Regions from separate parts of the Arthrobacter agilis genome, predicted to be linked through region 2. Evidence: riboswitches for the same ligand, from Rfam matches in the RefSeq annotation. Region 2 holds a riboswitch; each other region holds the start of a gene.

Evidence for each region. Region 2 has a riboswitch for S-adenosylmethionine ahead of QFZ50_RS00920 (LLM class flavin-dependent oxidoreductase). Riboswitches for the same ligand answer to the same signal wherever they lie in the genome.
Region 1: it holds a riboswitch for S-adenosylmethionine, as region 2 does, so the genes downstream of both, QFZ50_RS03070 (bifunctional o-acetylhomoserine/o-acetylserine sulfhydrylase) here and QFZ50_RS00920 (LLM class flavin-dependent oxidoreductase) in region 2, are expected to answer to the same signal.
Region 3: it holds a riboswitch for S-adenosylmethionine, as region 2 does, so the genes downstream of both, QFZ50_RS13190 (ABC transporter substrate-binding protein) here and QFZ50_RS00920 (LLM class flavin-dependent oxidoreductase) in region 2, are expected to answer to the same signal.
Region 4: it holds a riboswitch for S-adenosylmethionine, as region 2 does, so the genes downstream of both, sfnG (dimethylsulfone monooxygenase SfnG) here and QFZ50_RS00920 (LLM class flavin-dependent oxidoreductase) in region 2, are expected to answer to the same signal.

Annotation. Positions count from the first base shown of each region.
Region 1 is NZ_JAUSXO010000001.1:706,954-712,720, reverse strand. Features, by position in the region: gene metX (homoserine O-acetyltransferase MetX) at 1-443, opposite strand, end outside; gene QFZ50_RS03070 (bifunctional o-acetylhomoserine/o-acetylserine sulfhydrylase) at 450-1,766, opposite strand; SAM riboswitch class IV at 1,847-1,963, opposite strand; gene QFZ50_RS03065 (VOC family protein) at 2,214-2,855, shown strand; gene QFZ50_RS03060 (DUF1540 domain-containing protein) at 2,970-3,257, opposite strand; gene QFZ50_RS03055 (CPBP family intramembrane glutamic endopeptidase) at 3,399-4,199, opposite strand; gene QFZ50_RS03050 (amidohydrolase family protein) at 4,259-5,461, opposite strand; gene QFZ50_RS03045 (formimidoylglutamate deiminase) at 5,461-5,767, opposite strand, start outside.
Region 2 is NZ_JAUSXO010000001.1:188,598-194,364, reverse strand. Features, by position in the region: gene QFZ50_RS00925 (SDR family oxidoreductase) at 40-693, opposite strand; gene QFZ50_RS00920 (LLM class flavin-dependent oxidoreductase) at 883-2,271, opposite strand; SAM riboswitch class IV at 2,307-2,420, opposite strand; gene QFZ50_RS00915 (SDR family NAD(P)-dependent oxidoreductase) at 2,535-3,293, opposite strand; gene QFZ50_RS00910 (SpoIIAA family protein) at 3,421-3,789, shown strand; gene QFZ50_RS00905 (GNAT family N-acetyltransferase) at 3,865-4,167, shown strand; gene QFZ50_RS00900 (TetR/AcrR family transcriptional regulator) at 4,164-4,742, opposite strand; gene QFZ50_RS00895 (alpha/beta fold hydrolase) at 4,838-5,671, shown strand.
Region 3 is NZ_JAUSXO010000001.1:2,834,218-2,839,984, reverse strand. Features, by position in the region: gene QFZ50_RS13210 (ABC transporter ATP-binding protein) at 1-313, shown strand, start outside; gene QFZ50_RS13205 (energy-coupling factor transporter transmembrane component T family protein) at 310-1,107, shown strand; gene QFZ50_RS13200 (amino acid ABC transporter ATP-binding protein) at 1,186-1,923, opposite strand; gene QFZ50_RS13195 (amino acid ABC transporter permease) at 1,920-2,684, opposite strand; gene QFZ50_RS13190 (ABC transporter substrate-binding protein) at 2,695-3,612, opposite strand; SAM riboswitch class IV at 3,784-3,902, opposite strand; gene QFZ50_RS13185 (aminodeoxychorismate lyase) at 4,010-4,888, opposite strand; gene yjfF (galactofuranose ABC transporter, permease protein YjfF) at 4,920-5,767, opposite strand, start outside.
Region 4 is NZ_JAUSXO010000001.1:3,666,683-3,672,449, reverse strand. Features, by position in the region: gene acs (acetate--CoA ligase) at 1-150, shown strand, start outside; gene QFZ50_RS17355 (LysM peptidoglycan-binding domain-containing protein) at 230-940, opposite strand; gene QFZ50_RS17350 (hypothetical protein) at 855-1,154, opposite strand; cyclic di-AMP (ydaO/yuaA leader) riboswitch at 1,158-1,366, opposite strand; gene QFZ50_RS17345 (hypothetical protein) at 1,444-1,686, opposite strand; SAM riboswitch class I at 2,020-2,125, shown strand; gene sfnG (dimethylsulfone monooxygenase SfnG) at 2,130-3,296, shown strand; gene QFZ50_RS17335 (O-acetylhomoserine aminocarboxypropyltransferase/cysteine synthase family protein) at 3,296-4,675, shown strand; gene QFZ50_RS17330 (CoA-binding protein) at 4,672-5,175, shown strand; gene QFZ50_RS17325 (hypothetical protein) at 5,263-5,767, opposite strand, start outside.

The DNA of each region.
Region 1 (5,767 bases), 520 kb from region 2:
AGCCGGTCGGCGAGGAGGGCCTCCGCGCGCACGGAGTCGCGGATCGTGACGAACGGGAAGCGCGATCCCCAGGGCTGTCCGTCGGGTGCGAGGCTGGCCGGGCCCGTCGACCCGTAGCAGCCCCCCACCATGTTGACGGACACCACGAAGTAGCGGTCGGTGTCCACCGTGCGGCCGGGGCCCACGAGCGAATCCCACCAGCCCTCCTCCTCCGAGGCCCCGCGGGCCACGTGGGAGCTGCCCGTCAGGGCATGCTGCACGAGCACGGCGTTGGAGCCGTCCTCGTCGAGCCGGCCCCAGGTCTCGAAGGCGAGCTGGACGTCGGGCAGCTCACCCCCGGCCTCCAAGGCCAGCGGCCCGATCGACGCGATGCGCAGGAGTCCGTCTCCCGACGGAGCGCCGTCGATCCCGGGGTGCAGCGGTGCAGCAGGGTAGGCGGTCACGAAGGGCTAGGCTCCTTTGGCGGCGCGGAAGCCCGCGTCGAGGTCGGCGAGGATGTCGTTGATGTTCTCGAGGCCCACGGCCAGCCGGACCAGGCCGGGACGCACCCCCGCGGTGAGCTGGGCCTCCGCGCCGAGCTGGCTGTGCGTGGTGGACGCCGGGTGGATGACCAGCGAGCGGACGTCGCCCACGTTCGCGACGTGGGAGTGCAGCTCGAGGGCGTCGACGAAGCGCTTGCCCGCCTCCAGTCCCCCGGCGATGTCGAAGCTGACGATGGCCCCCGTGCCGCCCGGGCCGTACTTCCGCCCGCGCTCGTACCACGGGCTGGAGGCGAGCCCGGCATAGGCGACGCCCTCGACGTCGTCGTGCCCCTCGAGCCACTCGGCGACCGCCTGGGCGTTCTGGACGTGGCGCTCCAGGCGCAGGCTGAGGGTCTCGATGCCCTGCGCGATGAGGAAGGCGTTGAAGGGCGACACGGCGGAGCCGAGGTCCCGCAGCAGCTGCACCCGGGCCTTCAGGATGTAGGCGAGGTTGGCGCCGAGCGCGCCGCCGACCCCGAGGTCCCGCGCGTAGACGAGCCCGTGGTAGCTCTCGTCGGGCGTGTTGAAACCGGGGAAACGGTCCGGGTACTGCGCGAAGTCGAAGTTCCCCGAGTCGACGATGACGCCGGCGATCGCGGTGCCGTGCCCGCCGAGGTACTTCGTGGCCGAGTGCACCACGATGTCCGCGCCCCACTCGATGGGCCGGATCAGGTAGGGCGTGGAGAGGGTGTTGTCGACGATCAGGGGCAGCCCGTGCTCGTGGGCGACGGCGCTGATGCCCTCGAGGTCGAGGACGTCCTGCCGCGGGTTGGACACGACCTCCCCGAAGAACAGCTTCGTGTTCGGCCGGACGGCGGCGCGCCACTGCTCGAGGTCGTCCGGGTCCTCCACGAAGGTGGTCTCGATGCCGAACTTCTTCAGGGTGTGCTTGAAGAGGTTGTAGGTGCCGCCGTAGAGGCTGGGGCTGGCCACGATGTGGTCCCCGGCCTCCGCGATGTTGAGGACCGCGAAGGTCTCCGCGGCCTGCCCCGAGGCGAGCAGCAGCGCGCCGACGCCGCCCTCGAGGCTCGCGATCCTCGTCTCCACCGCTTCCTGGGTGGGGTTCCCGATGCGGGTGTAGATAGGGGCGAGTTCCGTCAGTGCGAACCGGTTGGCAGCACTCTCCGCACTCGGGAAGACGAACGACGTCGTCTGGTAGATGGGGAGCGCACGCGCTCCCGTGGCTGCGTCCGGCACCTGGCCGGCGTGGATCTGGCGTGTCTCAAAGGACCAATCGTTGGACATGGTGCTCCCTGTCGAAAGGGCTCCTCCTCGTCCGCTGCCCCGCCGGCGGACTTGCCGCCCCGGGACCTCGGCCCCGCAGGAGCCCGCGCTTGCGCGGCGCCGGTCTGGCGCCGCACCTGGTCCTCACCCGGGGCACCCCACCGCGGTTGGAGGGTTGCCGGCCAGCAAGCCGGGGCTTCGTGCTGGCACTCATGACCTGCATTCATGAAAGCCCATGCGGGCGGATCCGGCAACACGTATGACATTGCGTGAAGTGGTGCCCCCGGCGTGCCCGCGGCGGGCGATGCGGCGGGCAGGACGGCGGACGGAACCGAGGGCGATCCCGGGGGCGAAACCGAGGGCGATGTCGAGGTGGCGGGAGGTGCGTCGAGGGGCGCACAGGGCGCGGGAACGGGAGTAAGGCAAGCCTTAGTCGAGACGCACATCACTTAGTGCAACACTGTCGGCATGCGCCTGGACCACGTCTCTTACGCCTGTGAACCCGATGGACTCGCCGCGACGGCCGACCGTATCTCGGCCCGGCTCGGCATGGAGCCCGTGAAGGGCGGTGTGCACCCGCGCTTCGGCACCCGCAACATGATCTTCCCCCTGGCGAACGGCCAGTACCTCGAGGTCGTCGAGGTCCTCAACCACCCCGCGTCGGACAAGGCCCCCTTCGGTCAGGCCGTCCGCGCCCGCTCCGAGGCCGGCGGCGGCTGGATGGGCTGGTGCGTCGCCGTCGACGACCTCGGGCCGTTCGAGGAGCGCCTCGGCCGCAGCGCCGTCCCCGGCAACCGCAAGTTCCCGGACGGCCAGGAACTGACCTGGCAGCAGATCGGCATCAAGGGCCTGATCGCGGACCCGCAGGTCCCCTACCTGCTCCGCTGGGACGACGGCACCGAGGACCTCCACCCCTCCAAGGCCCGCCCCGCGTCCGTCAAGCTGGACTGCCTGACGATCGCCGGCTCCTCCGAGCGCGTCACGGAGTGGCTCGGCACGGATGTCGAGGCGACGCTCGACGGCGTCCAGGTCCAGTGGATCGCGCCGAACGGCACACCCGGCATCATGTCGGTGACGTTCGAGACGGCCGACGGGCGCATCGAGATCTAGCAGTCGGTCGGGCATCGGCCCGGACGACGCGGAAGGGACCGGACGATTCGTCCGGTCCCTTCCTCGTTCCCGCCTCCGGTGGAGGCGCGGACGGCCCGCGGAGAGCCGCCCGGATCAGGCGTGGGTGTAGGTGAGGCAGTCGGCGGCCTCGGCGCCGGGGCCCACCTTGACGGCGGGGGCGCTGCACAGCAGGTCGTGGTTGAAGGAGCATTCCGCACGCTGGCAGGCGCCGACGTGGGCCAGCATCTTCGGCAGGCCACCGCTGACGGACGTGTCGATGAACGTGGCGCAGGACGCGTGCTCCTCGGACCCGGACACCGTGATGGCGACGGCCGTACAGCCGTCGTGGTTGAACGAGCAGTTGTGGACACTGCACTCGGAGACACTCGTGACGACGCTCATCGTTCCTCCTGGTTCACATCCGTAGCGGCCCGGCTGGAACCGCGGTTCAATTCCGTGAATGAAGTCACTGTAGCACCGCGATCACCCGATAATTTAGTCACGATTCGTGCGCGCAAAGAAGCAAAGCAAGGCTGTCCTTGGTCATCCGCCGATGCCGATGGCGGGCCCGAGGAGCGCGAATCCGACGAACCCCGTGGTGTCGATGAGCGCATGCGCGACGACCAGCGGCATGACCCTCCGGGTCCGCGTGTAGAACCACGCGAACAGCAGGCCCATGAGCACGTTCCCGATGAACGGGCCGAACCCCTGGTAGAGGTGGTAGCTGCCGCGCACCAGTGCGCTCGTGAGGACGATGGCCGGGGTGGACCAGCCGAGTTCCCGCAGCCGGATGAAGAGGTAGCCCACCACGATGACCTCCTCGAGCACGGCGTGCCGTACCGCGGACAGGACGAGCACCGGGACGGTCCACCAGTAGGAGTCGAGCGCGGCGGGCACCAGCGCCGTCGTGATGCCGAGGGCGCGCCCGCCGGCATACACGCCCAGGGTGCCGACGCCGATGACGAGCGCCAGGCCCACACCGAAGCCCACCGTGCGCAGGGGCTTCTCGAAGGTGAAGCCGAGCCGGCGGAAAGCCGAGACGCCGTGCCCGCCGAGCAGGAACAGGACGAGCGCCACCGGGACGAGCGCGAAGAGGATGTCCAGCAGCTGGTAGGTGAGGTCGAAGGACGGCCGGTCGTTGAGCACCGGGTTCAGGGTGGTGGTCTGCCCCGCGAGCGGCCCCCGCGAGAGCTTCTCCGCCAGGTTCACCACCGCGTACACCCCGGACTGGCCGAGCGAGAGCCCGAAGACGATCAGCACCTCCGCCGTGATGCGCCGCTTCCGTGCCGCGGCGTCGGGCTGGGGGCGGTCGGCGGTCGACGCGGCGGCGTGTTCTGCAGGCATGGCGCTATCCTCGCAGCGGCCGCCGGGGATTCCCAGTCGGAGCTCCGTGCCCGGCGGGTCTACCGCACGCGGCGGCCGGCCTTCCAGACGGCGTGCACGAGCGGCATCCCCGGGCGGTAGGCGAGGTGCGTGGCCGACGGCGCGTCCAGCAGCTGCAGGTCGGCCCGGTGCCCGACGGCGAGGGATCCGACGGCGCGCCGGCCGTCCGCGTCGTCGCCGGTGTGGCGGCGCAGGGCGAGCGCCCCGCCGTAGGTCGCGGCGCGGACGGCCTCGTGCACGGTGAGGCCCATCTGCAGCACGGCGGTGGCGACGCAGAAGCCCATGGAGCTCGTGTAGGAGGTCCCCGGATTGCAGTTGCTGGCCAGGGCCACCTGTACACCGGCGTCGAGCAGTCTCCGGGCGGGCGGGAAGGGCTGGCGCGTGGAGAGGTCGCAGGCGGGCAGGCACGTGGCGACGGTGCCGGGCGTGCCGTCCCCGGCGAAACCGGTCCAGGTGCCGGCGAGCGCCTCGACGTCGCCCTCGGACAGGTGATTGACGTGGTCCACGCTGGCGGCGCCGAACTCGACGGCGAGCGCGACGCCGTCGCCCGGGCCCAGCTGGTTCCCGTGGACGCGCAGGCCGAGCCCGGCCGCGGCGCAGGCCTCGAGCACGTGGCGCGACTGGTCCCGGGTGAACGCCCCCGTCTCGCAGAAGACGTCGGCCCAGCGGACGTGGGGCAGCACGGCGTCGAGCATGGGCCCGGCGACGAGGTCCGTGTAGGCGTCGGCGTCCCAGCCCTCCGGCACGAGGTGCGCGCCGAGATAGGTGACCTCGTCCACGGCGCCGGCGGCCAGGCGGGCGCTGCGGGCCTCGTGGGCGACGTCGAGCCCGTAGCCCGTCTTCGTCTCGAGGTAGGTGGTCCCGCCCGCCGCGGCCTCCGCGACGCGGGCGAGGAGCAGCCGCATGAGGTCGTAGTCGCCGGCGGCGCGTGTCGCCCGGACGGTCACCGCGATGCCGCCCGCCGCGTACTCCTGCCCCGCCATACGTGCCTCGAACTCGGTCGTCCGGTCGCCCGCGAACACGAGGTGGGTGTGGCTGTCGACCCAGCCCGGCAGGCCGGCGCGGCCCCCGGCGTCGTACGCCTCGTCCGCCGCGGGGGCGGCCGCGGCCGGACCGATCCAGCTGACGCGCTCCCCCTCGAGCACCACGGCGGCGCCGCGGAGGACCGCCGCGTCGGTGTCCTGCGTGGTGAGCTCGCCGATGTTCGTGATGAGGACGGACATCAGGAGCTCCCCTGGTGTGCGGGGGCCGCCGCCCCGTCCGTGGCGGGGACGGACGCCGCGTCCAGGCGGGCGATGGCCCCGGCGAGCAGGGGCCCGGGTGCACCGAGCCGGGTGTGGACGCCGTCGCGGGCCACCGGGACTCCCCCGACGACGACGCCGGTGACGTCCTGCCCGGTCGCGGTGTAGGCGAGCTGCTCCCGGGAGGATCCCGCCGTGCGGGCGCTGCCCGGATCGACGGCCATGAAGTCCGCGGCGCAGCCCGGACGGAAGCCTGCCCCGCGGCGGCCCTGCGCCGCGGCTCCTCCG
Region 2 (5,767 bases):
GCGCCATCATGCCGCGCCGTCTGCATCGAGACCGGAGGACTAGAGAGCAGCCTCGATAGCCTCGGCGATCGGCGTCTCACCGCTGTTGAACTGGATCGTCTTGTCCACCGTGCCGAGGTTGCCGAGGACGACTGCGGCAACATGCGCAACGTCCTCGCGAGCCACTGAGTCCTGCTGCGGCTTGTCCGAGACCTCGATCTTCCCCGTACCGGGATCAGTGGTGAGGGCACCGGGGCCGAGGATCGTCCAGGCGAGTTCGGAGTTCCGCAGGTGCTCGTCGGCAGCAGCCTTGGCCTCCGCGTAGTGGAAGAATCCGTTGTCCTCGGGCACACCGTGATCCTTGCTCGCGCCGAGGTAGGACACCATGACGTACCGTCCGACCGAGGCTTCCTGCGCGGCGTCCATCGAACGGATGGCTGCATCGCGGTCCACAGCGTACGTGGCCTCGGGGCTGCTGCCTCCAGCACCGGCAGACCACACGACGGCGTCGTGCCCGCGGAAGACGTCAGCCATCTGCGCGACCGACAGCTCGGACACGTCCGCCACCACAGCGGTGGCACCCAGCTGCTCGACGTCGGACGCATGGTCCTGGTTGCGGAAGATGGAACTGACCTGGTGGCCCTGGCTCGTGAGGATCTTCGTGAGGTGCAGCGCTACTTTTCCGTGCCCACCGATGATGGCTACGCGTGACATGGGAACTCCTTCGGGTCGTCGGATGTCTTGGTTCCGACGCTAGTCCCCGGTCGCGGGTGCTGACCACCCACGGGAAGGTGTTCAGCCCGCAGCGCATGCCTATTCCCGACTGCTGCATGACATATCCGGCAGCTGTGGACCCAGCGCCCGTCCGGACGCAAGCGGACGGGATACCGGACGCCCGCCCTGTCAGGGACGGACCGGCTGGAGGCGGAAGCTCGCGCCCCGATGCTCCTCCGGCAACCGGTCACCCTTGCCGAACAGCTTCTGGCGCAACGTCCCCTCGGCGTACTCCGTCGGATAGGCTCCACGCTTCTGGAGCTCCGGGACGACGTAGGTGATGACGTCCTCGAAGGAGCCGGGTGTGATGGCGTAGGCCAGGTTGAACCCGTCGACGTCGGTCTCCTCCACCCATGCCTGGAGCTCGTCGGCAACCTGCTCGCCCGACCCGACGATCCGCGGACCCAGCCCACCGATCCCGGCCCACTCGGCGATGTCCCGCACGGTCCACGGCGCGCCGTCGTCGTTCACCTTCTGGAAGGTGGCGACAGCGGAGTGGATGGCGTTCGACTTCACGTTGCCGAGCGGTTCGTCGGGGCCGTAGGCGGACAGGTCCACGCCGAACCAGCCGGAGACCAGCACGAGCGCTCCCTCGTAGCTGACGTACTTCTGGTATTCGGCGTGCTTCGCCCGGGCCTTCTCCTCCGTCTCGTCCGTGATGACGGTGAGCAGTGTGTAGATCCGCACCGAGTAGCGGTCGCGCCCCGCGGCCTCGACGGCGTCTCGGATCTTCCGCACCACGTCCTTCAGGATCTCCTTGCTCGGCGCACCCACGAAGACCGCCTCGGCGTTGCCTGCGGCGAAGGCGATCCCGCGGGAGGACGCCCCGGCCTGGAAGATGACGGGAGTACGCTGCGGCGAGGGCTCGCTGAGGTGGATGCCCGGGACGGTGAAGTAGGTGCCGTCGTGGTTGATGTCGTGCACCTTGGCCGGGTCCGTGAAGACACCGCTCTCGCGGTCACGCACGACGGCGTCGTCCTCCCAGGATCCCTCGAGCAGCTTGTAGAGGACCTCGAGGTACTCGTCCGCGTGGTTGTAGCGTTCGTCGTGCTCGAGCTGGTCCTCGTTGCCCATGTTGCGCGCGGCGGAGGGCAGATAGCCGGTGACCACGTTCCAGCCGACCCTGCCGTTGGTGAGGTGGTCCAGCGTGGAGAGCCTGCGGGCGAACGGATACGGGTGCTCGTAGGCGGTACCGGCGGTGACACCGAAGCCGAGGTGCTCGGTGACGAGCGCCATGGCTGACACGAGCAGGAACGGGTCGTTGACCGGGGTCTGCGTACCCTGCCGCAGGGTCGCCTCGTTGGAACCGCCGTAGACGTCGTAGGTGCCGAGGACATCCGCGATGAAGATGCCGTCGAACAGGCCCTTCTCGAGCGTCTTCGCCAGATCTGCCCAGTAGCGCAGGTCCTTGTAGCGCCACGACTGGTCCTCCGGATGGCGCCAGAGACCGGGCGACTGGTGGCCGACGCAGTTCATGTCGAAAGCGTTGAAGCGGATACGGCGCGGTGCTGCGGGCATGGGAGATCCTCACGTCGGGGCACTGCCGTGGGGAAGCGCCATACTTGCCCGGCTGGTTCAACCCGGGCCGAATCCTCACCTGGGGCACCCCACTACAGCGAGAGGGTTGCCGTCCAACAAACCAGGGTTTTGCGTTGGAACTCTTGATTCTGGTGACGAGCGTAGGCGCCCTCCCGCATCACCGTCCAGACGCGCCTGTCACAGAGCGTCACGGTCAGCAAGGGGTGAGGGCTACCGGGAGACTGCGCCGGCAGGTGGGACTGCTAGCGGAGGTAGGACGCACCGTTGGCATCCACGACAGTGCCGCTGACCCAGATCGGAGCATCCGTGGCGAGCCAGGCGACGGTCTGCGCAATGTCCTCCGGCGTCGCCACCCGATTGAAGGGGCTCTGCGCCCGCACCGCGTCACCATCCGGGCCGTCGAGGACAGTCCTGCCCATGTCCGTCTCCACGAAACCCGGAGCCACTGCCGCCGCCAGGATGCCGTGCGGCGCCAGCGCAACGGCCAGCGACTGCGTCATGGCATGCAGCGCCGCCTTGCTCGCGCCATAGGCCGGAGTGACGGGCTCCCCACGATAGGCCCCCCGAGACCCTACGGAGACCAGGCGGCCACCGTCCGGGCCCGCAGGACGATCGAGGAGGTGACGCGCCACCAGCCATGCCAGGTTCGCGGGGCCCATCAGGTTCACGTCCAGTGTGCGTCGCCAGGCCTGCTGCCAGTCCTCGTAGGACGTCGTCGCGATGGGGTGCGCCTCGAAGATGCCGGCGTTGTTTACCAGCACGTCGATGCCGCCGAGGTTCTGCACCACACCGTCCACGATGCTCCGGCACGCCTCCGGATCCCCCACGTCGCCGACCACATCCACGTGACCCGAACCGGGAAGATCCCGCCGGACTGCCGCCGCTGCCGATGCGTCGCGTCCCGAGTGGACGGCGATACGGTGTCCCCGTCCAGCCAGTTCATGAGCGATGGCCGCACCGATCCCGCGGCTCGCGCCTGTCACCAGAATGCTCAGAGTCATGGATCAGACGCTACATCGTGCACGTCCGCCATCGCCGGGGATGGGCACCTGTGGACAGCGAACCGATGTCGGGGGAGGTCCTTGCTACGCTGCAACCCATTGCCCATGCTTCTCCCAGAAGGACCGGATGGACTCGTTCAGTGCGCACCTCGACAGGGGAATCCTCAGACTGCGATGGAACAGGGGCGTCGAGATCACGCATTCGGCAGCCGTCGCCGCCGCCCGCGCCCTCGCGGAGTTCCACGGCCCCACAGCCCTCCCCCTCCTGGTCCACATGCACGGCATCACCGGCATCACCCCCGAGGCGCGCGTGGGCATGGCCGCGTATCGAGGCTTCACACGGGTAGCCCTCGTGGGGGCCGACGCCGTCGACGAGGTGATGTCGGGCTTCTCCCACCGCTCCCCCACCACGACGCGCTACTTCACCTCGGAGAGCGAAGCCCTCACCTGGCTACGGGACAGCAGCACAGCCGACCGGCAGACCCCGGCACGGTAGCGGGTTCAGAAAGGTGCCCGGGCATGCAGAACGGCCGCATTGACCACCCTCCGCAACGGGTGCCACAGTGACACCATGAGCACCGAGCACTCCGGAAACGACGACGTCCAGGTCAGTAACAATGAGGCCGAGAACCGCTACGTCGCCACCCTCGACGGCGAATCCGCCGGCATCGCCGCGTACGAACGGTCCGGGACCACGATCGTCTTCACCCATACCGTGGTCGACGAGGAGGTCGAGGGCCGAGGAGTCGGCAGCACACTCATCCGCCACGCACTCGACGATGCCCGGGGGCAGCACCTCACGGTGGTGCCGCAGTGCGAATTCGTGGCGGCGTTCATCGAAGAGCACCCCGAGTACCAGGACCTGGTGGGCTAGGCAGCCCTGCTGTCCCTGGCACCGAGCGCAGCGTCGATCAGCACCTCGGCCGCGCCCCGCGCCTGCCGGGCGGCTTCTGCCGTTCCTGCGATCGCCGCCGTCGTCTGAGCACCCTCAGCGAGGATCGAGAGCTGCGGTGCGAGGTACGCCGGCACACCTGCCTCCGCTGCCAGTCGTGCGACGTACTCCTGGAACGACGCCTTGTGCTCCCGCGCGTACTCGGCCACCTCGGAGCTCACCGCGCCGAGCTCGGCGAAGCTGTTGATGAACCCGCATCCACGGAACGAATCCTCGGCGAACCACTGGGCGAGGTAGTCGAAGATCGCGAGGAGCCGGTCGCGCGGAGCAGCTGCCTGACGGACCTTGGCGTCCAGCCCGTCAGCCCACGACCTGTGTCGCCGCTCGAGGACCGCCATCACGATGCTGCTCTTCGACGGGAACTCCTGGTACAGCTTCTTGAGCGAGACACCGGCCGCGGTCCGCAGTTCGTCCATGCCCACGGCCTGGATCCCCCGCGCGTTGTACAGCTCGTCGGCGGTCGCGACGATGCGGGTGCGCGCCTCGGAAATATTCATATTCCCATTCTACTTGAACAGAGAACGATCGTTCTATACAGTGTGAGCACCGGCGAGAACGAACGTTCTCACCTCTCGAGACAAGGATCAGCACTATGGCTTCCATCAAGGTCGGCACCGAGAACAGCACGGACATCGAGCTCTACTACGAGGACCACGGAACGGGTCAGCCTGTCGTCCTGATCCATGGCTATCCCCTCGACGGCGGTTCCTGGGAGAAGCAGACCGCCGCCCTCCTGAACGCCGGCTACCGCGTCATCACCTATGACCGCCGCGGGTTCGGCAAGTCCAGCAAGCCCACCACCGGCTACGACTACGACACCTTCGCCGCAGACCTGAACACCGTCCTCGAGACCCTGGACCTGAACGACGTCGTCCTCGTGGGATTCTCGATGGGCACCGGCGAGGTGGGCCGCTACATCGGCACCTACGGTGAGGCACGCGTAGCGAAGGCCGCCTTCCTCGGTTCCCTCGAGCCGTTCCTCCTCCAGACCGACGACAACCCGTCGGGCGTGCCGTCCACCGTGTTCGACGGCATCCGCAGCGCAGCGATCGAGGACCGCTACGCCTGGTTCAGCAATTTCTACAACGACTTCTTCAACACCGACGCCTTCCTCGGGAACCGGCTCAGCGAGGAGGTACTCCGTAACGCCTGGAACGTCGCAGCCGGTTCGTCCTGGTACGCGTCCTTCGCCGTCGTCGACTCCTGGCTGACCGACTTCCGCTCCGACGTCGAGAAGGTGACCGTACCGTCCCTGATCGTCCACGGCACCGAGGACCGCATCCTGCCGATCGACTCGACCGGCCGCGAGTTCACCAAGCGCCTGCCCTCCGCCGAGTACGTGGAGATCGAGGGCGCACCGCACGGCCTCCTGTGGACCCATGGGGCCGAGGTCAACGAGATTCTGCTCCGCTTCCTGGCCAAGTAGCCGCGCGGGTCACCAGGAACAGGTGACCGGCTTCGGGCAACCTGCCACGGGTCACCCCACCCTGGTGGCCGGGCCGAGGTGACGGACATCGAAGAG
Region 3 (5,767 bases), 2.6 Mb from region 2:
CATCGGCACCGTGGCCGAGCGGCTGCGCCTCACGCACCTGCTGCAGGCCAATCCGTTCACCCTCTCCGGCGGGGAGAAGCGGCGCCTGTCCGTGGCGACGATGCTCGCCACGGCCCCGCGCGTGCTCATCCTCGACGAGCCGACGTTCGGCCAGGACGCCCTGACCTGGGCCGAACTCGTCACCCTCCTGCGCGAGCTGATCCGGGACGGCGTGGCCGTCCTGTCGGTCACCCACGACGCCGACTTCATCGCGGCCCTCGGCGGTGCCACCCTGCACATCTCCGGCGGGGCGGGACGGCTGGTGTCCCGATGAGCAGCGACTACCTGACCCCGGTCCTCACCGGCAGGACGCTCCTGCGGGCCAACCCGGTGTCCAAGCTCTTCGCCGCCACCGTCATCACGCTGGCACTCATGGCGAGCATCGACTGGGTCAGCGCGGCGGTGGTCCTGGGCTGCGAGCTCGTGCTCATGCCCCTGCTGGGCATCAGCGTCCGGGGCCTCGTCCGGCGGATCTGGCCCCTTCTCGTCGCCGCGGTGGTCGGCGCCTACGGCACGGCGCTCCTCGCGGAGAAGAGCGGCGCGGTTCTGCTCGACGTCGGGCCGTTCCTGTTCACCGAGGGGTCCGTGGCCGACGGCATCGCCGTGGGGCTGAGGGGGCTGGCACTCGCGCTGCCGGGCATCTTCGTCCTGCTCACCACGGACCCCACGGATCTCGCCGACGCCCTCGCGCAGAAGCTGCACCTGCCGCACCGCTTCGTGCTCGGAGCGCTCGCGTCGCTGCGGCTCGTGGGGCTGCTGGTGGAGCAGTGGGAGATGCTGGGGCTCGCGCGGCACGCGCGCGGCATCGGCTCGGACGGTTCCGTCGTCGCCCGCACCCGCAACCTGCTGGGGCAGTCCTTCGGGCTGATCGTGCAGGCCATCCGCCGGGCCACCCGCCTCGCGACGGCGATGGAGGCCCGGGGCTTCGGCGGCGGCACCCGCACCTGGGCGCGGGAGAGCACCTTCTCGCCCCTCGACGCCGTCGTCGCCGCCGTCGGGCTGCTCGTCGCCGCGGGCGCCGTGACGGCCGCCGTCCTGGCCGGGTCGTGGGACTTCCTGCTGTCCTGACCGCTCCGGCGCTGCGGGAAACGGAACGGGGGCCCGCCGAAGCGGACCCCCGTCAGGACACTGGAACCGACGCGGTACCTAGAGCACGTCCGAGAGGAACGACTTCAGGCGCGGCGTCTGCGGGTCGTCGAAGACGGCGGCCGGAGGGCCGGTCTCCACGACCACCCCGCCGTCCATGAACGTCACGGTGTCCGAGACGTTGCGCGAGAAACCCATCTCGTGCGTGACGACGACCATGGTCATGCCCCCGGCCGCGAGGTCCGCCATGAGCGCGAGGACGCCCTTCACGAGTTCCGGGTCCAGGGCCGAGGTCGCCTCGTCGAAGAACATCACCTCGGGGTCCATCGCCAGGGCCCGGGCGATCGCGACGCGCTGCTGCTGCCCGCCGGAGAGGTTGCCCGGCCGGGCGTCGGCCTTGTGCTTCAGTCCCACGAGGTCCAGTTGCGCGAGGGCCTTCTCCCGGGCCTCGTCGGCGGACATCCTCCGGAGCTTGCGCAGCGCCAGGGAGACGTTGTCCAGCACCGTCTTGTGCGGGAAGAGATTGAACTGCTGGAACACCATGCCGATACGCCGGCGCAGCTCGTCCGGGTTGTCCTTGAGCACGGACCGGCCATCGAGCAGGATGTCCCCCTGGTCGGGTTCGATCAGGCGGTTCAGCACGCGCAGCAGCGTGGACTTCCCCGACCCGGACGGGCCGATGACGGACGCCGTCGTGCCCTGGTCCACGTGCAGGTCGATGCCGCGCAGCACGTGGTTGGACCCGAAGGACAGGTGCAGGTTCTGACCCGTCAGGGTCCCGGATTCCTGGATCTTCACGCCTTCGCTCCTTCACCGATCTTCGCGGCCAGTTCGTCCGGTTCGGGTTTCTGCTTCTTGCCCACGCGGAGCCGGTTGTCGATGAAGTTCACGAGGTGGGTCAGCGGGATGGTCAGGCACAGGTAGAACAGCCCGGCCGCGATGAGCGGTGACAGGTTGCCGGTGTTGCTCGCCGCGTCGTTGCCGACCCGGAAGAGCTCGCGCTCACTGGCCACGAGGCCGATGAAGTAGACCAGAGAGGACTCCTTGATGAGCGAGATGAACTGGTTCACCAGGGCGGGCAGCACGCGCCGCACGCCCTGGGGGACCACCACGAGCTGCATGGACGCGCTGTAGCTGAAGCCCAGGGCGCGCGAGGCCTCCAGCTGTCCCTTCTCCACGCTCTGGATGCCGGAGCGGAAGATCTCGCCGATGTACGCCGAAGCGATCAGCGAGAGGGCGAGGATGCCCAGCGGGTACGGACTGGTGCTGCCCGTGAGCTGCCGGAGGATCGGACCCAGTCCCAGACCGATGAGCAAGATGATCACGACGGCGGGGAGCCCGCGGAAGATGTCCGTGTAGATACGCGCGATCCAGCGGAGCACCCGGTTGCGGGAGATCCCCATGATCGCGAGGATCATGCCGACGATCGTTCCGATGATCCCCGAGGCCAGGGCGAGCATGAGCGTGTTCGGGAGTCCGACGGTCAGGAGGTCCGGCAGGACGGCGACCATCGCCTCCCAGTCGAAGAAGGTCTTTCCGAGTTGTTCCAGGGCGTCCATGCAGGGACCGCTACTTTACGTCCACGGCTTTGCTGCCGGGCTTCCAGTCGGTGGGCATCTCGCGGTCCGGGTACCACTCCTGGGTGAGCTCGGTCCACGTGCCGTCGGCGATCACGGCGTCGAGACCCGCGTTCAGGGCATCGATGAGCGGCTGGTTCTCGCTGTTCACGGCGTACGCGGTGAAGTTCTCGGTGTTGATGATGGTCTCGGCGATCGTGGTGTCGTCGCCCTCCTTCACCTGGCCGGTGGCCTGCTGCGACGGTGCCACCCAGGCGTCCACCTGCCCGTTCTTCACGTTGGCGTAGACGGTGTTGTAGTCCGGGAATCGTACGGGTTCGAGGCCCAGGGTGTTGGTGACGTAGTCGTCCTGGACGGTGCCCTGGACCACGCCGATGCGCGTGCTCTCGGACAGGGAGTCGAAGCCGGTGACGGCGGAGTCGGTCTTCGCGACGACGGCCATGTAGCCGAAGTCGTAGCCGTTGGTGAAGCCGACGTTCTCGCGGCGGGCCTCCGTCGTGGAGATCGAGGAGGATCCGACGTCGTACTGCTTGTTCTGCACCTGGGCGAGGAGCGCCGAGAAGTCGGTGGAGGCGAACTCCACCTCGAGGCCCAGCTTGTCACCGATGGCGCGCAGCAGTTCGTTGTCGTAGCCGGTGAAGACGCCGTCCTTCAGGAAGATGTTCGGCGGGGCGTCCGAGAGCGTGCCGACACGCAGCGTGCCGTCGGTGATCAGGCCGAGGCCCGCCGTGTCGATCTCCTCGATCGGGGTGGTGGTCTCGGTCGTGTACTGGTCGAGCGACTGCTGGTCGCTGCCGGCCAGGGCGTCGGTGGTCTCGGTGGGTTCGCTGCTGCTGCTGCTGCCGCAGGAGACGGTGAGGGCGAGCAGGGGGACGGCGAGGGCCGCGAGGACCTTGCGGGAGAGGTTCATGGTGTCCTTCGTGCTGGCGGGCCCGGATGCGGGCCCACGGGGTGGGGTGCTGGGCGACGCCGGAGACCGGCGGGAGGGGACTGCTGGCTGCTGGGTGACATGCTCGCTGTTCTGGGCTGTGCGCGTCTGTGGCGGGCGGCCCCGGACGACACACCGGGACAGGACCGCACGACGCCGTACTTGCCTACCGGGGGACTGGACCCGGCGGCCGAATCTTCACCTGGAGCACCCCACTACGGGAGAGGGTTGCTGTCCAGCCGGCCAGGGCCTGAGGGCTGGAACTCTTGATTTGAGCAAAACGCTAGGGCAGCACGGAGCGCCGGGTCAAAACGGGACGGCGGCCGATCCGCCCCTTGACGCGGAATTCCGCGCATCAGGGCGCGCGATGTGGCGGAAATTACACGAAACGGTCCACGAGGTCGGTGAGTTCGGCGGTCAGGGCGGCGGAGGTGCGGAGCTCCTGCCCGTCGAGGGAGAGGACGGGCGCGAGGAGCCGGATGCTCGAGATGAGCCACACGGCGTCGGCCTCGAAGAGGTGGTGCGGTTCGAGCGGTCCGTAGCCGAGCTCCCAGCCCTGCCCCTTCGCCGCAGCGAAGAGCGCCGCCTGCGACGTGCCGGCCAGGATGCCGCTCTCGAGCTGCGGCGTGACGAGCGTCTTCCGCCCGTCGCGCTCGCGGGCGAGCAGCACGGTGGACGTGGGCCCTTCGAGGACCTTGCCGTCGGAGGAGGTGAAGATGACGTCGTCGGCGCCGGCGGCCTTCGCGTGGCGGATCGCGGCCATGTTCACGGCGTAGGAGAGGGTCTTGGCTCCCATGAGCAGCCAGGGCGCGCGCTGCGCCACGGTGCTGTCGTACCCGCGTTCGAGGAGGAGGACCCGCAGGCCCGCCGCGCGCTGCGCCAGCGTCGCCGCCGGGACCGGAGCCACCTGCACCCACGCCGTCGCCCGCCCCGCCCCCTCGACGCCGCGCGTGGCGACGAGCTTCACGACGGCGCTGGTCCTGTCGGGCTCGGCCGCCGCGAACTCGCGCAGGGCCGTGCGGACCGCCCGGCCCCAGGCGTCGGCGCCGGGCACGGCCAGGTCGAGGGCGGCGGCCGACGACGCGAGCCTCGCCAGGTGCGCCTGCTCCTTGCGGGGGGTGCCGTCGACGGCCAGCATCGACTCGAAGACGCCGTCGCCGCGGGTGGCACCGAGATCGGTCGCCATCAGCTGCGGCTGCGACGCGTCGGCCACCCGTCCGTCGTCATGGCCTGGGTCGAGGAACACGAGAACGGTCATGGCCCCCAGCGTAGCGGGCGGCACCGCGACCTCAGGCGAGTCTCACCTTCCGGCTGAACAGCTTCTGCAGCAGGATGAAGGCGAGGAGCAGGGCGCCGATCACGATGCGCGTCCACCAGGAGCTCAGCGTGCCCTCGTAGGAGATGAACGTCTGGACGATGCCGAGGACGAGCACCCCGGTGAGGGAACCGAGCACGTAGCCGTACCCTCCGGTGAGCAGCGTGCCTCCCACCACGACCGCGGCGATCGCGTCCAGCTCCAGCCCCGTGCCCGCAAGGCTGTACCCGGAGAGGCTGTAGAAGGAGAACAGGATGCCGGCGATCGAGGAGCACACCCCGCTGATCCCGTACACGAGGATCTTGGTGCGCGGGACGGCGAGGCCCATGAGCATCGCCGAGGACTCCCCGCCGCCGATGGCGTACACGGTCCGGCCGAAGCGCGTCTGGTGCAGGATGTAGAACGCGACGACGACGACGAGCAGGGCGATCAGGACACCGGGGGAGACGAACAGCTTCCCCACCAGCGGGATCCGCGCCTGGGCCATCGCCGTGAAGAACGGGTCCGTCACGGTGATCGAGTCGACGCTGATCACGTAGCAGAGCCCGCGCGCCAGGAACAGCCCGGCGAGGGTGACGATGAACGGCTGGATCTCGAAGACCTGGATCACGAGGCCCATGAGCAGGCCGAAGGTCGCGCCCGTCAGGAGCACGAGGACGATCACGGCGAACGGGTTCCAGCCGGCCTGCAGGAGGGACGCGGCGATCATCATGGAGAGCGCGACGACGGAGCCGACCGACAGGTCGATGCCCCCGGTCAGGATGACGAACGTCATGCCCACGGCGAGCACGATCAGGAAGGTGTTGTCGATCAGCAGGTTCA
Region 4 (5,767 bases), 3.5 Mb from region 2:
GTGCCCGATGTCCCGAAGACGCGGTCGGGGAAGATCATGCGCCGCCTGCTCACCCAGCTGTACGAGGGCACGCCGCTCGGGGACACCACGTCCCTGCAGAACGAGGGGTGCATCCCCGGGATCCAGGACGTCCTGGCCGCGCGGGTCTGAGGAACACCCGTTAAAAGAAGGAAGCGGCAGGCGCCCCGTCCAAGCACCCGCCGCTTCCCGTGTGTGGTTCGTTCAGGTATCAGACCCGGACGAAGGATGCTCCCGCGAGATCCGAGAGGGGGTGCTGCATGGTGAGGTTCGAACCGTTCATCCCGCTGCTGATGACCTGGCCACCGCCGGCGTAGATGGCCACGTGGCCGCCGGTGATGACGATGTCGCCGGGGGCGGGGGTCGCCACGGTCGAGCCGTACTGGAAGAACTGCGACGGGCCGAGATCGCCCACGGCGATGCCGGCGGCACGCAGCGCGTTCTCCACGAGCACCGTGCAGTCCTGGACGGCTCCGGCGGCAAGCTGCGCCTGCGCCGATGCCAGGAGGGTTCCGCCGACGCCGCGGGCGGCCGCCGGGGTGACGGCGGCCGAGGCCAGGTAGACGCCCGAGTCAGGAGCTGCCGACACGGCCGGGGCCGGGGCGACGGCTGCTGCCGGCTGCACGACAGGAGCCGGTGCGACGACCGCTGCCTGCTCGACGGGAGCGGCAGGAGCGACGGCGACGGGAACGGAGACCGTCTGCGCCTGGACCGCTCCACCCGCGGGGATCGCGATGGAATCGCCCGGGAAGATGATCGAGGCCAGGGACAGCCCGTTGGCCGCGAGGACCGCGGTCAGGTCCGCACCGTACGAGGCCGAGATGGCACCGAGGGTGTCACCCGGGACGACGGTGTGGGTCGTGCCGGTTGCAGCTGCCGCCGGAGCGGCAGGAGCTGCGGCCGGAGCGGCAGGAGCTGCCACAGCTGCGGGTGCGGTCGTCGTGCCCTGCTCTGGTGTAGGTACCGGCGTTGGCGGTGCCGACGACGCTCAGCGCGAGGCCCGACGTGACGGCGACGATGGCGACGGGGCGGCCGATCGTGGTGGCGTGGGCCTTCGCGGCGCGGGACAGTCCCTGCAGCGCGAGATTGCCGTCGATAACGGCACGGTGGCGCGCCGAAGAGATGTTTCGTGACATGGTTTTATACCTCTCCCATGCCTGCGGGGTGAGCTGTCGGGTTCGGATGGGAGTCACCCGGCCGCGTGCATCAACTGGTGAGCGATGTGGTGCGGCTTAACCCCAAGGACGGCGTCAGCTCTTGCTGCGCGTCCACTGGACCTGTGGTTCCCCCGTCCCCGCCGTGAGGTGATCGTATCCGGGACGACGGCAGGGCTCGGCATTCCGTCCAGGAGCGCCCCACATAGGCTGAGGCACCAGAAGAACATAGCCACTGCTCGGACGGTTTGTCACATTCGCATAACGCCGGTTACCCTGCCCCTCCCGTGCGGGCCGAGCGCCGCCGGCGGAACGCGAGCGCCGTGCCTGCGACGCTGAGGACGAGCAGCACCGATTGCTGGAGGTAGAACCAGGGGCCCACCGCCGGGTCCGCGCTGATCACGGCCGCCAGGAGGCTGCTGGCCAGGGCGAGGACCAGCGCCAGTCCGACGCAGACCAGCGTGCTCCAGAGCCTCCGCTCGTGGGCACGCTGCGCGGACTTCCAGCTCTCCATGCCCCCAGCCTAGGCGGGCAGGGTGTGCGCGGTTCCGTGGGCCCGCACACACCCCTGCCGCATCAGCGCCGGACGGGTGCGCCGGCGTTCCGGATCAGGCCGAGGGCCTGCTCGGGGAACCATCCCCCGGCGGAGGGATCCAGACGGCCTGCAGCGTGGAGACCATGGCGCTGAGGCGATCGGCCGTCGCACGGTCTCCCGCGGACCGTAGCTGCGCGATCTGGCGCTGTGCCTCGTGGTTCGTCTTCGGGACGTAGAACGCGGCGGTCGAGGGACGCCCTCACACGGGGACACATTGTTTGGTTCCCCGGCGCCTCGGTGTCACACTCGATCTGACCATCCCGAGCGGCCGAGAGATCTGGCTCACTGACGCCGCAGCAACCCTGGCCTCCGCATCCCCTGCGGCGACAGAAGGGTGCTACTGCCAGACCGATGGAGGATCCATGAGCGTCGCCGACCTGTCGACCCCCCTGAAATTCGCCTACTGGGTGCCCAACGTGAGCGGTGGCCTCGTGGTCTCGACCATCGAGCAGCGGACGGGCTGGGACTTCGACTACAACAGGAAGCTCGCCCGGATCGCCGAGGACGCCGGGTTCGAGTACGCCCTGTCGCAGACCCGCTACGCAGCCTCCTACGGCGCGGACAAGCAGCACGAGGCGACGTCGTTCTCCCTCGCACTGCTCGCCGCGACCGAGAAGCTGAAGGTCATCGCCGCGGTCCATCCCGGCATGTGGCACCCGGGCGTGCTGGCGAAGTTCATCATCACCGCGGACCACATCTCCAACGGCCGTGCCGCCGTCAACATCGTCTCGGGCTGGCTGAAGGACGAGTTCGTGAACTTCGGCCTCGACTGGCTCGAGCATGATGAACGCTACGTCCGCACGGAGGAGTTCATCCGCGTGCTGCGCGGCCTGTGGACCGAGGAGGGCTACAGCCAGGCGGGCAAGTACTACGACATCCGGGACTTCACCCTGAGCCCCGGCCCCGTGGACGTCCCCGGCCGCCCGCACCCCGAGGTCTTCTTCGGCGGCAACTCGACCGCGGCCCAGGCCACCGCCGGCCGGGTAGCCGACTGGTACTTCTCGAACGGCAAGGACCTCGAGGGCTTCAAGGACAACATCGCGGGCGTCCGGGCCTCCGCTGCCCAGGCCGGCCGCACCCCGCGGTACGGACTCAACGGTTTCGTCATCGCCCGTGACTCCGAGCGGGAGGCACGCGACACGCTGCGCGAGATCGTCGAGAAGGCGCACCGCCCCGCCGTCGAGGGCTTCCGCGACGCCGTCCAGGAAGCCGGCGCCTCGACGAAGGACGGCAGGGGCATGTGGGCCGACTCCACGTTCGAGGACCTCGTCCAGTACAACGACGGCTTCAAGACACAGCTCATCGGCACGCCCGAGCAGATCGCGGAGCGCATCGTCGAGTACAAGAAGATCGGCGTGAACCTCTTCCTCACCTGCTACCTGCACTTCCAGGAGGAGGTCGCCGCCTTCGGCACGGACATCCTCCCGATTGTGCGGCAGCTCGAGGCGGACGCCGCACGCGCAGCCGGGGTCGACTTCGATCCGGACGCCACCCTGACAGTTCACCAATCCACCAAGGCAGGTATCTGATGGCAGAACGTTCCTTCGGCTTCCGCACGCGTGCCCTGCACGCCGGCGGCACCCCCGACGCCACGCACGGCGCACGCGCCGTGCCGATCTATCAGACGACGTCGTTCGTGTTCAAGGACACCAACGACGCCGCCAACCTCTTCGCCCTGCAGAAGTACGGCAACATCTACTCGCGCATCGGCAATCCCACCGTCGCGGCGTTCGAGGAGCGCATCGCCTCCCTCGAGGGCGGGATCGGCGCGGTGGCGACGGCGTCGGGCATGAGCGCCGAGTTCATCACCTTCGCGGCGCTGTGCCAGGCGGGCGACCACATCGTCGCCGCCTCGCAGCTGTACGGCGGGACCGTCACGCAGCTCGACGTCACGCTACGCCGCTTCGGCATCGAGACCACCTTCGTGCCCGGAACCGATCCCGCGGACTACGCGGCCGCCATCCGGGAGAACACCAAGGCCGTCTACGCCGAGGTCATCGCGAACCCCTCCGGGGAGATCGCGGACCTCGCCGGGCTGGCGAAGGTGGCGCACGACGCCGGCGTCCCGTTCATCGTCGACTCCACGCTGAGCACGCCGTACCTCGTGCGGCCCATCGAGCACGGCGCGGACATCGTCATCCATTCCGCCACCAAGTTCATCGGCGGACACGGCACCACCCTGGGCGGCGTGGTCGTGGAGAGCGGCCGGTTCGACTGGGGCAACGGCAAGTTCCCCACCATGACCGAGCCCGTGCCCTCCTACGGCAACATCCAGTGGTGGGCGAACTTCGGCGAGTACGGGTTCCTGACGAAGCTGCGCACCGAGCAGCTCCGCGACATCGGCCCCTCGCTCTCGCCGTCGTCGGCCTTCCAGCTCCTGCAGGGCGTGGAGACCCTCGCGCAGCGCCTCGACGAGCACCTCGAGAACGCCCTGGCGGTAGCCGAATGGCTGCAGGCCGACTCCCGCGTGGAGTACGTGAACTACGCCGGACTGCCCACGCACGTGCACCACGAACGCGCGAAGACCTACCTGCCGCAGGGCCCCGGATCGGTGTTCAGCTTCGGCGTCAAGGGCGGGCGGAAAGCGGGCCAGAAGTTCATCGAGTCGCTACAGCTCGCCTCGCACCTGGCGAACGTCGGCGATGCCCGCACGCTCGTGATCCACCCCGGCTCGACGACGCACCAGCAGCTCTCGGCCGAGCAGCTCGCCGACGCCGGTGTCCCCGAGGACCTGGTCCGCATCTCCGTGGGACTCGAGGACCTGGACGACATCCTGTGGGACCTCGACCAGGCGCTCGAGATCGCCGTGCATTCCTCGGACGCATCGTTCGAGGACCTTCCGCAGGAGGCCGCCGGACAGGACGACGACGACGCATCGGCGTCACGGGCAGTAGGAGTGGGAGCATGAGCGGCACAGCAGCACCGGAACGCACCTGGGAGGGGCCGTCGGCGCCCGAACGCCTGGCCCTGCTGAGGAACGCACGGTCCGTGGCGATCGTCGGTGCCTCGGACAAGCCCTCGAGGGCCTCCTACTTCGTGGCCACCTACCTGCAGTCCTCCTCGCCCTACCGCCTGTACTTCGTGAATCCGGTGGCGAAGGAGATCCTGGGGCAGCCCGCCTACGCGTCGCTGCAGGACCTGCCCGAGGTCCCCGATGTCGTGGACGTGTTCCGCAAGCACGACGACCTGCCCTCCGTCCTGCAGGAGACGCTCGCCGTCGGCGCGAAGACGCTGTGGCTGCAGCTCGGCTCCTGGCACGAGGACGTCGCGAGGGACGCCGAGGCGGCGGGGCTGGACGTCGTGATGGACCGGTGCATCAAGATCGAGCACGCGCGCTTCCACGGAGGGCTCAACCTCGCCGGGTTCAACACCGGGGTCATCTCCTCGAAGCGGCAGATCACCTCGTAGCGGCCGGCACCTACCGGGCGTCGCCGCTCCTCTGCCTCCCCGACCCGGCAGCGGGAGGTACGCGGCCCGGTCCGGCGGCCCGCCGCCCTATCCGGCCGGCGGTGCAGCCACCGGCGTCGACGGCGTCGACCCGACGGGTGGCGTCGCTGGACCGGCGGGCCCGGTCTCCGGGACGTGGCCGGAGAGAGGCTGCTCGGGCAGCTCCCCCGGCAGCTCCTCGGGCAGCTGCGCCGGACGCTGGAGATCCCCCGGAGGTTCCTCCAGCAGGGGTGCACCTCCCGGCGGCAGCTGGTCCGACACGTCGCCACCCCCGGGCACAAGCTCCTCGGACTCGGGCGTCCCTCCCGGCAGCAGCGCGTCGGGCTCCGGTTCCTCGGACAGCGGGACCGCGTCCGAGAGGAACAGCGCGAGCCACTCGGGATCCAGGGCCACAGGTGCGTCGAGGAAGACCACGGCGTCCGACGGAGCGGCGGGCGCACGGAGCCAGGCGACGCCGGGTCCGGCAGGAGCCGTTCCGTCACCGCCGTCCGTCCCGGGCACGACCCCGGCGCCGTCCTTCGGTATCCTCCTGTCGTGCCCCTGGCCGGTCCTG